DNA from 3 places in the Duganella sp. 3397 genome. Region 1 is predicted to be linked to each of the others. Evidence: predicted binding sites of a transcription regulator. Region 1 holds the regulator's gene; each other region holds the start of a gene.
What was found. Region 1 encodes LexA, which represses DNA repair genes until DNA is damaged. Its sites were predicted from a motif close to ACTGTATNNNNATACAGT; they were not measured.
Positions count from the first base shown of each region.

Region 1 (4,182 bases):
CTGGAAAACCTGGACCTCGTGGTCGAAAAAGGACGCGGGCGACCTGGGCCGCGCCTACAACTATCCGCACGTGGCCATCGGCCACTGGGTGCTGTACCGGCTGGCGCGCAATCACGTGGGCCTGGTCACGGCGCACGACTGGCGCTGGTATCTGCAGCACGCCTACCAGACCACGGTGGCGATGATGCGCGACGCCCCCGAATACACGCGGTTCGGCCTGATGGAAGGCGACGTCTTCCTCGACATCCTGACCGACCTGCAACACGAGGGCATGACGGTCGAAGCGGCCGACATGCGGCGCATGATGCAGCAACGCGCCGACCACTGGCGTACCCTCGCCTTCCCGTTCGGCAGCGAAATGGCGTGGGACTCCACCGGCCAGGCCGAGGTGTACGCCTGGATGCGCCATTTCGGCTACCAGCGGCAAGCCGACATTACGCGCGAAGTGATACTCGGCTACGATCCGGCCATGCCCAGCTGGGCCTACAACGGCAATGCCCGCCGCTACTGGGACTTCCTGTACGGCGGCAAGACCGCGCGCATCGAGCGCCAGGTGCACCACTACGGCTCGACCTTGAACGCGGTGCCGCTGTTCGACGCCTACCGCGCCAATCCGGCCGACTTGCACTTGCTGCGCGTGGCCTACGGCGGCCTGCTGGGCGGCATCACCAATATCGACCGCGACGGCTTCGGCTCGGCCGCCTTCCACGCCTGGCCCGACATGATGCGCTGGGATGCCTACAGCGGCGACTACGGCATGGGCTTCTACGGCCACGCCATTGCCAGCGCCAGTTACGTGCTCAAGGATCCGACCTTCGGCTGGCTGGCGTTTGGCGCCAACCTCGACGAGCAGGCCGACGGCCTGATTCGCATCGTGCCGCGCGACAGCGCCCGCACCCGCCTGTTCGTGGCGCCGGCGCGCGCCTGGATCACGCTCGAAGCCGGCAAGATCGACAGCGCCACCTACGATCCGCGCAGCGGCGCCATCACACTGGAGCTGGCGGCGGCAAGCGTGCAAACGCCCGCTGCGCGGCTGCGGGTGGAAAGTCCCAGGCAGTTGAAGGCCGGTGAATTGTTAATTGAGCGCGGCAGTTACGTGGTGCCATTGGCCAAAACTGCCCGGCGCGTCGTGCTGGAGCCGCTCTGAGACGGGCCTGTAACAACTTTTTTCACATTATTTCGCCTGATGCAAGAAATTCTCTTGCATTGGCGCGCATACTGTACAAAAATACAGACTGTCTATATACACAGCCTACTGACCCCATGATCAAGCTCACCGCACGCCAGGAACAAATTCTCAATCTGATCAAGGACGCCATCGAAAACACCGGCTTCCCGCCCACGCGCGCCGAGATCGCCAACGAGCTGGGCTTCAAGTCGGCCAACGCCGCCGAAGAGCACTTGCAGGCGCTGGCGCGCAAGGGCGCGATCGAAATCGCGGCCGGCACGTCGCGCGGCATCCGCCTGCTCGGTGTGCATGCGGAGCCGGCCGCCGCCAGGATTCCACCTTCGTTGATGATGTCGCTGCCGCTGATCGGCCGCGTGGCTGCCGGTTCGCCCATCCTGGCGCAGGAAAACCTGGAGGCGAGCTACAGCGTGGATCCGGCCATGTTCTCGGCCAAGCCCGACTACCTGCTCAAGGTGCGCGGCGAATCGATGCGCGACGCCGGCATCATGGACGGCGACCTGCTGGCGGTGAAAAAGATCGACAGCGCCAAGAATGGCCAGATCGTGGTGGCGCGCATCGGCAACGAAGTGACGGTCAAGCGCTACCGCAAGACCGGCTCGCTGGTGGAGCTGCTGCCGGAAAACCCGGAGTTCAAGATCATCAAGGTCGATCCGGAGGCGGACGAGTTTGCGCTCGAAGGCCTGGCAGTAGGCTTGATGCGTACCTGGCACTAAAAAACAAGGACCGCCGCGGCGGTCCTTTTTGTTTTCAGCATCCTTCCAGGGCGCAGCTGAAGTCTTCCAGCAGGTCGTCCTCATCCTCGATGCCGACCGACACCCGTATCAGCGACTCCGCAATCCCCATCGACGCGCGCCGCTCGGCGCCCATCTCGTAGAAGATCGTGTGCGCCACCGGGATGATCAGGGTGCGCGTGTCGCCGAGGTTCGATGCCGGAATCGCCAGTTTCAGGCGATTGAGGAAATCGAAGCAGTCGATGCCGTCCTTCAGTTCAAAACTCAGCAGCGAACCATGCTTGCGGAACAGCTCGGAGCTGATGCCATGCTGCGGATGCGAGGCCAGGCCCGGGTAGTACACCGCCGCCACGCGCTCGTCCGATTCCAGCAGCCTGGCCAGCGCCAGCGCGTTGCTGCTGGTGCGCTCCATGCGCAGCGCCAGGGTTTCGGCGCCCACCGCGATATGGTGCGCGGCCTCTGGCGCCAATGACGCACCGAAGTCGCGCAGCGCCTTGGCGCGGATTTGCGCCAGGCCCCATTGCAGCGGCTGCGCCTTTTTATAGTTCTCGTAGATGTTCGGGAACCGGGTCCAGTCATAGGCGCCGGTATCGGTGATGCTGCCACCCAAAGCGTTGCCGTGGCCGCCGATCGACTTGGTCAGTGCATTGACCACCAGGCCGGCGCCGACCGACTTGGGCCGGAACAAATACGGCGTGGTCATGGTGTTATCGACCACGTACAGGATGCCGCGCGCCTGGCACAGTTCGCCAATACGCTTGAGGTCGGCCACCTGCGTGCGCGGGTTGGCGATGGTTTCCACGAACACCACGCGGGTGTTGTCGGTGATGGCCGCCGCCACGTTGGCGACGTCGGTGGCATCGACGAACGACACGCCCACGCCCTGCGCCATGGTGGTTTGCCACAGGCTGTTGGTATTACCGAACAAGAACGACGACGACACCACGTGGTCGCCGGTACGCAGCAGCGCCTGGAACACGGCGCCGATCGCGCCCATGCCGGTGGCGAAGCAGATCGTGCCCACGCCCTGCTCCATCTGGTTGACCTTGTCTTCCAGCGCGGCGATGGTCGGGTTGCCCTGGCGGCCGTAGCGAAAGCCCGGCTCCTTGCCCTGGAATACCGATGCTAGCTGGCGCGCATCGGCGTAGCCGAAAGCCACCGAGGTGTGGATCGGCTTGTGCAGCGATCCGTGCTCGATGCCCTTCTGGCGGTCGTTGTGCAGGATGGTGGTGGTGAAGCCGTAGTTTTTCTTGTCGGTCATGGTCTGCCCAATTCAAACCCGCACCGCCACAACCGGGGTCGGACCCCTGCTGGGTCAGACCCCATGACGTGGGTGTGCGGGGTAAAACGTCATCAGCCTTCGTTGGCCAGGTTCAGGTTCAGCTGCGAGCGGCCTGCGTCTTCCGGCTTGGCGGCCTTGGTCGGGTTGTTGCGCTCGTTTTCCAGCTTGTCCAGGTACTCGCGGCTGACGTCGCCGGTGATGTAGACGCCGTCGAAGCACGACGCCTCGAAGCTGGTCAGCTCCGGGTTGACGTCGGAAATGGCCTGCTTGAGCGCTTCGATGTCCTGGTACACCAGGGCGTCGGCGGTGATCTCGCGGCACACTTCTTCCACCGTGCGGCCGTGGGCGATCAGCTCGTCGCGGGTCGGCATGTCGATGCCGTACACGTTCGGGTAGATCACCGGTGGCGCAGCCGAAGCGAAGATCACTTTCTTGGCGCCGGAGTCGCGCGCCATTTGCACAATCTCGCGGCTGGTGGTGCCGCGCACGATGGAGTCGTCCACCAGCAGCACCACTTTGTCCTTGAACTCGTCCGGAATCGCGTTGAGCTTCTGGCGCACCGATTTTTTACGTGCAGCCTGGCCGGGCATGATGAAGGTACGGCCGATGTAGCGGTTCTTGATGAAGCCTTCGCGGTATTCCTTGCCCAGCGCCAGCGCCAGCTGGATCGCTGCCGGACGCGACGAATCAGGAATCGGCATGACCACGTCGATATCGTCAGCCAGGCCTTCGCGCTGGATTTTCTTGGCCAGGTATTCGCCCATTTTCAGGCGCGTGCTGTACACCGAAGCGCCGTCGATGACCGAGTCGGGGCGGGCCAGGTACACGAATTCGAACACGCACGGGTTGAGCGACGGGTTGTCGGCGCACTGGCGCGTGTGCAGCTGCTTGTCGTTGTCGATGAACACGGTTTCGCCCGGCGCGATATCGCGCACGAAGCGGAAGCCCATGCCTTCGAGCGCCACCGATTCGGACGCGAT
Region 1 is NZ_JAVDVB010000010.1:108,952-113,133, reverse strand. Features, by position in the region: gene J2X54_RS24355 (DUF5695 domain-containing protein) at 1-1,147, shown strand, start outside; gene lexA (transcriptional repressor LexA) at 1,264-1,902, shown strand; gene J2X54_RS24345 (cystathionine gamma-synthase family protein) at 1,937-3,181, opposite strand; gene purF (amidophosphoribosyltransferase) at 3,274-4,182, opposite strand, start outside.

Region 2 (4,182 bases), on a different contig from region 1:
CAGCGATACGTACAGTTCTTTCTTGATGTCCGCGCCTTCTTCGATCAGCAGGCGACGTACTTTTTGGCCTTCTGGACCGGTCTGGTGCGTGATCAGCTGCATGCCCAGGATTTGCTCGGCGTATTCTTTGACTTGTTCCAGCGATTTTGCGACCTTGACGCCGCCGCCTTTACCACGGCCACCGGCGTGGATTTGTGCTTTTACAACCCAGACCGGGCCGCCCAAGGTTTCAGCAGCTTTCACTGCCTCGTCGACGGACAGGCACGGAATACCGCGTGGTACCGTCACTCCGTATTTCCGGAGGATTTCTTTGCCTTGATACTCATGGATCTTCATGCTGGCTTCCCTTCTGATGCTGATGTGTAAAAATCGATTAAGACTGCGGAATAGTGTGGTGCTTGGGTAAAACTATGGCCCGGTCGCTATTGAAGCCAGCGGCAAGGCAAATCGGGGGGTGCAATGAGGGGGGTGGTCCACCATGGCGTGTACACGCTGAGGCGGCGATCGCGCGCGTGCGGAACGCACGACGAGAAACAGGAATCGACAATGACATAAGATGAATACCGCTTGCGCGGCATGAATTTTAGTTAGCAGCCTATGTATCCGTAGCTTCTACGGACAACCACCGCACCCACGGTGCTGCAAAAACCGTAAAAGTGTAGCACACACCAGACCGAGTTGATACGTGTCAAACGCCATCTGGCCGTAAACCGTTGGCGGTGACGAGGGTATTCATAGGTATTCACCAACTAAATATCGGCAATCACTGGTCGAAATCGGCAGTGCCCTTCATGGCGGTGCGGATGGCGCGCTGGGAGAAGCCGCGTTGCAGCAGGAAGCGCATTTGCTTGTTGCGTTGCTCGGGATCGGTGGCGACCTCGCCGAACTTGCGTTCCCATATCTCGCAACAGCGCGCGGTCTCGGTGTCGGCCAGGCTTTCCTTGAATCCTTGCAGCGCCTCGCCCTGCACGCCGTGGCTTTGCAGCTCGGCCATGATGCGGGCATTGCCGAAACGGGCAGAACGACGGTGGATCAGCGATTCGGAAAAACGTTCCTGCGACAGCCAGTTGTTCTTTTCGAGCAGGTCGAGCAAGGCGTCGACGTCGTCGGTGTCTTCGGCGTAACGCGAGAGTTTGCGCGACAGTTCGAGACGGCTGTGTTCGCGCTGGGAGAGGTAGCGCAGGGCGCGGCCTTTGAGGCTGAGGGGGGGACGGGGCATGGTGGGACCTCTGGACTTTGAGGCGAGTGTACGGATGCTATGAAATACAGACACCGCACCGTTAGCCGGAGAACCGTCATCCCCGCGAAAGCGGGGATCCATACTGAGCGTGCGTTCTATGGATCCCCGCGTACGCGAGGGTGACAGGTATCAGGGCGCGGGCGCTTTGCGTTAAAGGCCGACGTGATAAAACGGCCAACCCGCCTCCATGAACTTACGCAGCGTCAGCTTCGCCCTTGGCAGGCTTGAGCTTGACCACGGTTTCCGGCTTTTCAGCGGCCAGCGGTGGCAGTGAACGAACGCCCAGCGATTCACGCACGCGGTTTTCGATTTCCCACGCCAGTTGCGGGCGCTCTTGCAGGAAGATGCGGGCATTGTCCTTGCCCTGGCCGACGCGCTCGCCGTTGTAGCTGTACCACGAACCGGACTTCTCGACGATCTTCGCTTCCACGCCCAGGTCGAGGATTTCGCCTTCGCGCGAGGTGCCTGCGCCGTACAGGATGTCGAAGTGCGCTTCCTTGAACGGTGGCGCGATCTTGTTCTTGACGACCTTGACCTTGGTTTCGTTACCGATCACCTCGTCGCCGGACTTGATCGAGCCGGTGCGGCGGATGTCGAGGCGCACGGACGCGTAGAACTTCAGTGCGTTACCACCGGTGGTGGTCTCCGGGCTGCCGAACATCACGCCGATCTTCATGCGGATCTGGTTGATGAAGATGACCAGGGTGTTGGTGCGGTTGATCGAGCCGGTGAGCTTGCGCAGTGCCTGCGACATCAAGCGTGCCTGCAGACCTGGCAGCGAGTCGCCCATGTCGCCTTCGATCTCGGCGCGTGGCGTCAATGCAGCCACGGAGTCGATCACGACCATGTCCACGGAACCGGAACGCACCAGGGCGTCGCAGATTTCCAGTGCCTGTTCGCCGGTGTCCGGCTGCGAGATCAGCAGGTCGCTCAGGTTGACACCCAGCTTTTGCGCGTAGGTGACGTCCAGCGCGTGCTCGGCGTCGATGAACGCGCAGGTGCCGCCCAGTTTTTGCATTTCCGCGATGGTTTGCAAGGTAAGCGTGGTTTTACCCGAGGATTCAGGGCCGTAGATTTCCACCACGCGGCCGCGCGGCAGGCCACCCACGCCCAGCGCCACGTCCAGGCCCAGCGAACCGGTGGACACGACCTGTACTTCTTCGATCGGCGCACTGGCATCCATGCGCATGACGGAACCTTTGCCGAACTGCTTCTCAATCTGTGCCAGCGCGGCGGCCAGCGCCTTGGCTTTCTCGGATGCGGGTACTACAGCTTTTTTATCGTCCATAATGTGCTTTCAACCAGTTGGTGGTGACAATTTGTCGGTACAGGTAGTACTGTATAAAAAAACAGTGATAAGCGCAAGCGCGATTTGATTGAAATGTCGATTAATTTTGTTGCCAGCCCCGGCCGGTGCAAAAATTCGCCAGCAAGCAAAAAATCCAACACAATACCGGCTTGAGCCTTTGCCCCAGTGCACCCGGAGTATCCACATGCGTATTTTATTAGCCGAAGATGATGGCGTTCTCGCCGACGGGCTCACCCGCTCGCTGCGCCAGTCCGGCTACGCCATCGATTGCGTGCGCAACGGCCAGGAGGCCGACACCGCCCTCTCCACCCAGGAATTCGACCTCTTGATCCTCGACCTGGGTTTGCCCAAGCTGTCCGGCCTGGAAGTGCTGCGCCGGCTGCGTTCGCGCGGCTCGCTGTTGCCGGTGCTGATCCTCACCGCTGCCGACTCGATCGAGCAGCGTGTCAACGGCCTCGACCTGGGCGCCGACGATTACATGGCCAAGCCGTTCGCGCTCTCGGAACTGGAAGCGCGGGTGCGCGCCCTCACCCGCCGCGGCGCCGGCGGCGGCGCCACCGTCATCAAGCACGGTCCGCTGTCGTATGACCAGGTGGGCCGCAGCGCCTATATCAACGAGCAGATGCTGGACCTGTCCGCGCGCGAACTGGGCCTGCTGGAAATTCTATTGGCCCGGACCGGCCGGCTGGTCTCCAAGGAGCAACTGGTCGATCACCTGTGCGAATGGGGTGAAGAAGTGAGCAACAACGCCATCGAAGTGTATGTGCACCGGTTGCGTAAAAAGATCGAGGTGGGCGGCGTGCGCATCGTCACCGTGCGCGGTCTCGGCTATTGCCTGGAAAAATACACCGAAGCTAAGGCCGCAGCCGTGGAAGTCGGGGACGCCGTCAAGTGAGCGATCAGGCGGCAGACGAGGCTCCAGAATACCAGCCGCCTGCGGTCGAGCCCGACGAGAGCATGCAACGCTCGCTGTTCGGCGAGATCCTCGACTGGATGCTGGCGCCCTTGCTGCTGCTGTGGCCGATGAGCATCGCGATCACCTACCTGGTGGCCAAGTCGATCGCCAATCAGCCGTTCGACCATGCGCTCGAAGACAGCGTGACGGTACTGGCGCAACAGGTGCGCTCGGTCGATGGCAAGCTGATTCATGGACTGTCCGGGGCTGCGCGCGACATCCTGCGCGCCGACGATGTCGATAACATCTATTTCCAGGTCCAGGGCCCCAGCGGCGACGCCATCGATGGCGACCGCGACCTGCCCCATCCCGGCAGCGATCCCGAGGAAGACCAGGCCCGCGCCGGCAGCGTACGCTTTCGCAACGACATCATGCACGGCACCCCGGTGCGCGTGGCCTACATCCATATCCGCGTGGAACCCAGCGATGGCGCGCCCTCGCCGCACCCGCCGCTGGCGCTGGTGCAGGTGGCGGAAACCCTGGAAAAGCGCGCCCAGCTGGCCAACGAGATCATCAAGGGCGTGATCCTGCCGCAATTCATCATCCTGCCCATCGTGCTGGCCCTGGTCTGGTTTGCCTTGTCACGCGGCTTGTCGCCGCTGGCGCAGCTGCAGGAGCGCATACGCGCGCGCGGTTCCGACGACCTCAGCCCCATCGCCGCGAACCTGGTGCCGGAAG
Region 2 is NZ_JAVDVB010000004.1:143,078-147,259, reverse strand. Features, by position in the region: gene sucC (ADP-forming succinate--CoA ligase subunit beta) at 1-336, opposite strand, end outside; gene recX (recombination regulator RecX) at 764-1,219, opposite strand; gene recA (recombinase RecA) at 1,434-2,528, opposite strand; gene J2X54_RS13395 (response regulator transcription factor) at 2,734-3,444, shown strand; gene J2X54_RS13390 (sensor histidine kinase N-terminal domain-containing protein) at 3,441-4,182, shown strand, end outside.
Region 2: recA (recombinase RecA) is a predicted target of LexA. The motif match lies at 2,577-2,594, and genes of this name have one in related genera.

Region 3 (4,182 bases), on a different contig from region 1:
CGTCCAGCCCGAAACGCGCATCCCGGTCTCCGAAGGCGTGGGTGTGGTGACTGCCGTCGGTGCAGGCGTGACCAGTGTCAAGGTGGGCGAGCGCGTGGTCTGCGGCCATTTCACCAGCTGGATCGACGGTCCTTTCAATCCCGCCGTGTTCGGCCACGACATCGGCATTACCCACGATGGCTGGCTGGCCGAAACCGTGGTGCTGCCGGCCGCCGCCGTACTCCCGGTGCCCGCCGCGCTGGCCGACGAGGACGTGGCCGGCCTGGCATCGGCCGGCCTGACCGCGTGGAACGCGCTGGTCGAAGTGTGCCGCGTCAAACCCGGCGAACTGGTGCTGTGCCTGGGCACGGGCGGCGTGGCGTTGGCCGCCCTGAAACTTGCCAAGGTGCTCGGCGCGCGCGTGGCCATCACCTCGTCGAGCAATGCCAAGCTGGTGATCGCGCGCGAGCTGGGCGCCGACATCACCATCAATTACCGTACCCATCCGCAATGGGCCGCCGAGCTGATGGCGCAAACCGGCGGCGCTGGGGCCGACATCGTGATCGAAACCGGCGGCCAGGACACGCTCGGGCACTCGATCGCCGCGACCGCCGTCAACGGCCGCATCGTGATTATCGGCGTGACGCCGGGCCAGCAGCCGGCGGTGCCCGACTACGTCAGTTTCATCACCCGCAACATCACCATCCGCGGCATTGCCAACGGCAGCCGGGCCATGATGAGCGACCTGCTGCGGGCCGTGGCCGCCAACCGCATCACAACGACCGTGAGCAAGACCTTCGGCTTTGCCGAAGCGCCCGAGGCCTATGCCTATTACGCGGCCGCCAACCATGTCGGCAAGGTGATGATCAGGTTCTGACATCGCAGTCGGTCAGAACAGGTCGAGCTGCCCGCCGTTGAGCGCCTTGGCGCGCCCACCCAGCGGCGGCACCACCAGCGGCCGCACGAATTGCGTGGCATCCATGGTGTGAAAGCGGCTGCCCTTCCCGGTCAGGCCCAGCCGCTCGGCGGCGATGGTGAAGCGCTGCCTGATCAGGTCGGCCCACACGCCCTCACCCTTCATGCGGGTGGCGAAGTTGCTGTCGTAGTCTTTGCCGCCGCGCATGTCGCGCACGCGGTTCATCACGCGCCGGGCGCGGTCGGGAAAGTGCGCTTCGAGCCACTGGTGGAACAGCGGCGCCACCTCCCACGGCAGGCGCAGCACCGTGTAGTGCGCCGAGACGGCGCCGGCGTCCTTGACCGCCGCCAGCAGGCGCTCGATCTCCGGCTCCGTCACGAACGGGATGATCGGTGCGACGCTCACGGCCACGGGAATGCCGGCGTCGGTGAGCGTGCGGATGGTGCGCACGCGGCGGGCCGGAGCGGCCGCGCGTGGCTCCAGCGTGCGGGCGATGGCCGGGTCGAGCGTGGTGAGCGTGATCGCCACACCGGCCAGGCGCTGCGCCGCCATTGGCGCCAGGATGTCGATATCGCGCTCGATCAGCGCCGACTTGGTGATCAGCCCCACCGGGTGGTGGCACTCTTGCAGCACTTCGAGCACGCGGCGCGTGAGCTTGCGCTCGCGCTCGCACGGCTGGTAGGCATCGGTATTGACGCCGAGCGCGATCGATTCCGGCACATAGCCGGACTTGGCCAGTTCGCGGCGCAGCATATCGGGTGCGTTGACCTTGGCAAAAATCTTGCTCTCGAAGTCCATGCCCGGCGACAGGCCCAGGTAGCTGTGCGTGGGGCGCGCAAAACAATAAATGCAGCCATGCTCGCAACCACGATACGGATTGAGCGAGACACCGAACGGCAAGTCCGGCGAGGCATTGCGGCTGAGGATGGACTTGCAGACCTCGTCGATGACCTGGGTTTTCCATGCGGTGGCCTCCTCTTCTTCGCGTTGCCAGCCGTCGTCGTACGCCTCGCGCGCGTGGACCTCGAACCGGCCCTGCAGATTGGACACGGCGCCACGCCCCTTGTGCGCCTTGAGCGACTGCGGCGGCAGCATCACTTGCGACTGGTTGTTATCGTCATGGGTTTCATCTTGGGACATATCCGGCCTTGATACTGTATATATAGACAGTATTCTAGGCCTGCACCTCCGCCTTATCAAGCGCTAAATCTGGCGTGCGCACCCGGGCCACTTTGGCGCCCCTGCCCGAACTGGTATCATGCAGGGCTTCCGGGGGCCAGGCCCCCGCGCGCCTTGCGCGACTCCAACCAATACACGCCGGAACGCCGCCTCATGCGGCGCGCCGGCACACTCACCGCGAGCAATTGATGAACACACCAAACCAACCGCTGCCGTCTTTTTTCAGCCGAATTTCGATCGCCATCGGCGCCTTTTTCCGCGCCATTTCCGATGCTGAATACGCCGCCCGCCTGACCCGCATGGACGACGCGCCCGCCCCGGTCGCCGCCCCGACGCCGGTGCCGGTTCCAGTTCCTACCCCGGTGCCGGTGCCGGTACCGACGCCACTGCCGGTTCCAACGCCGGTGCCGGTGCCAACGCCAGTACCCGTGCCGACGCCGGTGCCAGTCACTACCCCGCCACCGCCGCCGGTCACCCTGCGCGTGGCCACGCCCGACGCCGCCCTGCAGTTGCTCAGCCTGTTCCAGCGTGAGGCGCGCCTGATCGACTTCACCCAGGAAAACCTGTCTGCCTATTCCGACGCCGACATCGGCGCCGCTGCCCGCGTGGTGCACGAAGGTTGCAGCAAGGTGCTGCGCGAACACTTCACCATCGAAGCCGTGCGCAGCGAAGCCGAAGGCAGCCGCGTGGTGCTGGAACAGGGGTTTGATGCCGCCGCCGTGCGCCTGACCGGCAACGTGGTCGGCCAGGCGCCGTTCCGTGGCACGCTCAGCCATCGCGGCTGGCGCTCGACCGACGTGCGCCTGCCGAAGCTGGCCGAAGCGCACGACGCCGCCATCCTGGCCCCGGCGGAGGTGGAACTGTGAGCGATCCACGTTACGCCATCGGCATCGACCTGGGCACCACCCACAGCGCCCTGTCCTATGTGAACCTGCAAGCGAGCGACGGCGAAAAGACCGCGCACGGCGTGCTGGCGATTCCCCAGCTGACCGCGCCAGGCACGGTGGAAGACCTGCCGCTGCTGCCGTCGTTCCTGTACCTGCCGCACGCCGACGAACTGGCGCCCGGAGAAAACAAGCTGCCCTGGCAGCAGAGCGACGCCGAGCTATCCGGCGTGGCTGGCGTAACCGGCGAAATGGCGCGCAGCCGTGGCGCCACCACGCCGATCCGACTGGTTTCCAGCGCCAAGAGCTGGTTGAGCCATCCCGGCGTGGACCGCCGCTCGGCCCTGCTGCCGGCCGACGCGCCGGAAGAAGTCACGCGCGTGTCGCCATTGGCGGCGTCCACCCGCTACCTGGCCCACCTGCGCCAGGCGTGGGAGCAGGCGCACCCTGAAGCGCCGTTCAACGAGCAGGCGATCACCGTCACCATTCCCGCCTCGTTCGACCCGGGCGCGCGCGAACTGACGGCCGAAGCGGCGCGTGCCGCCGGCTACCAGAACCTCACGCTGCTGGAAGAACCGCAAGCGGCCCTGTACAGCTGGATCCAGGGCAGCGAAGGCCGCTGGCGCAAGGAAGTCAAACCGGGCGAAATCATCCTGGTGGTGGACGTGGGCGGCGGCACCAGCGACTTTTCGCTGATCGCCGTGCTCGAACGCGACGGCGTGCTCGAACCGCACCGCATCGCCGTCGGCGACCACATCCTGCTGGGCGGCGACAATATGGACCTGGCGCTGGCGCACCTGGTCGCGCGCAAGCTGGCCGCCAGCGGCACCCAGCTCGATGCGTGGCAGATGCGCGCTCTAACCTACGGCAGCCGCACCGCCAAGGAAAGGCTGCTGGCCGACGCCAGCATCGAGACCTGGCCGATCGTGGTGCCAAGCCGTGGCTCGAAACTGATCGGCGGTTCGATCCGCACCGAACTCACCCGGCTTGAGGTGACCACGTTCATCCTCGACGGCTTCTTCCCGACGGTTGAGGCATCGAGCCGACCGGCCGTGCGCCAGCGCGCAGGCCTGACCCAACTGGGTCTGCCATACGCGCAGGACGCCGGCGTCACGCGCCACCTGGCCGCGTTCCTGGCGCGCCAGGTGGGCGCCACCAGCGAGCTCGAAGGCTATAGCGGCCAGCAAAAGCTTGATGCTACCTTCCTCCATCCGACTGCTGTGC
Region 3 is NZ_JAVDVB010000003.1:651,109-655,290, forward strand. Features, by position in the region: gene J2X54_RS11670 (NAD(P)-dependent alcohol dehydrogenase) at 1-856, shown strand, start outside; gene J2X54_RS11675 (PA0069 family radical SAM protein) at 869-2,035, opposite strand; gene J2X54_RS11680 (DUF2760 domain-containing protein) at 2,263-2,940, shown strand; gene J2X54_RS11685 (Hsp70 family protein) at 2,937-4,182, shown strand, end outside.
Region 3: J2X54_RS11675 (PA0069 family radical SAM protein) is a predicted target of LexA. The motif match lies at 2,049-2,066, and genes of this name have one in related genera.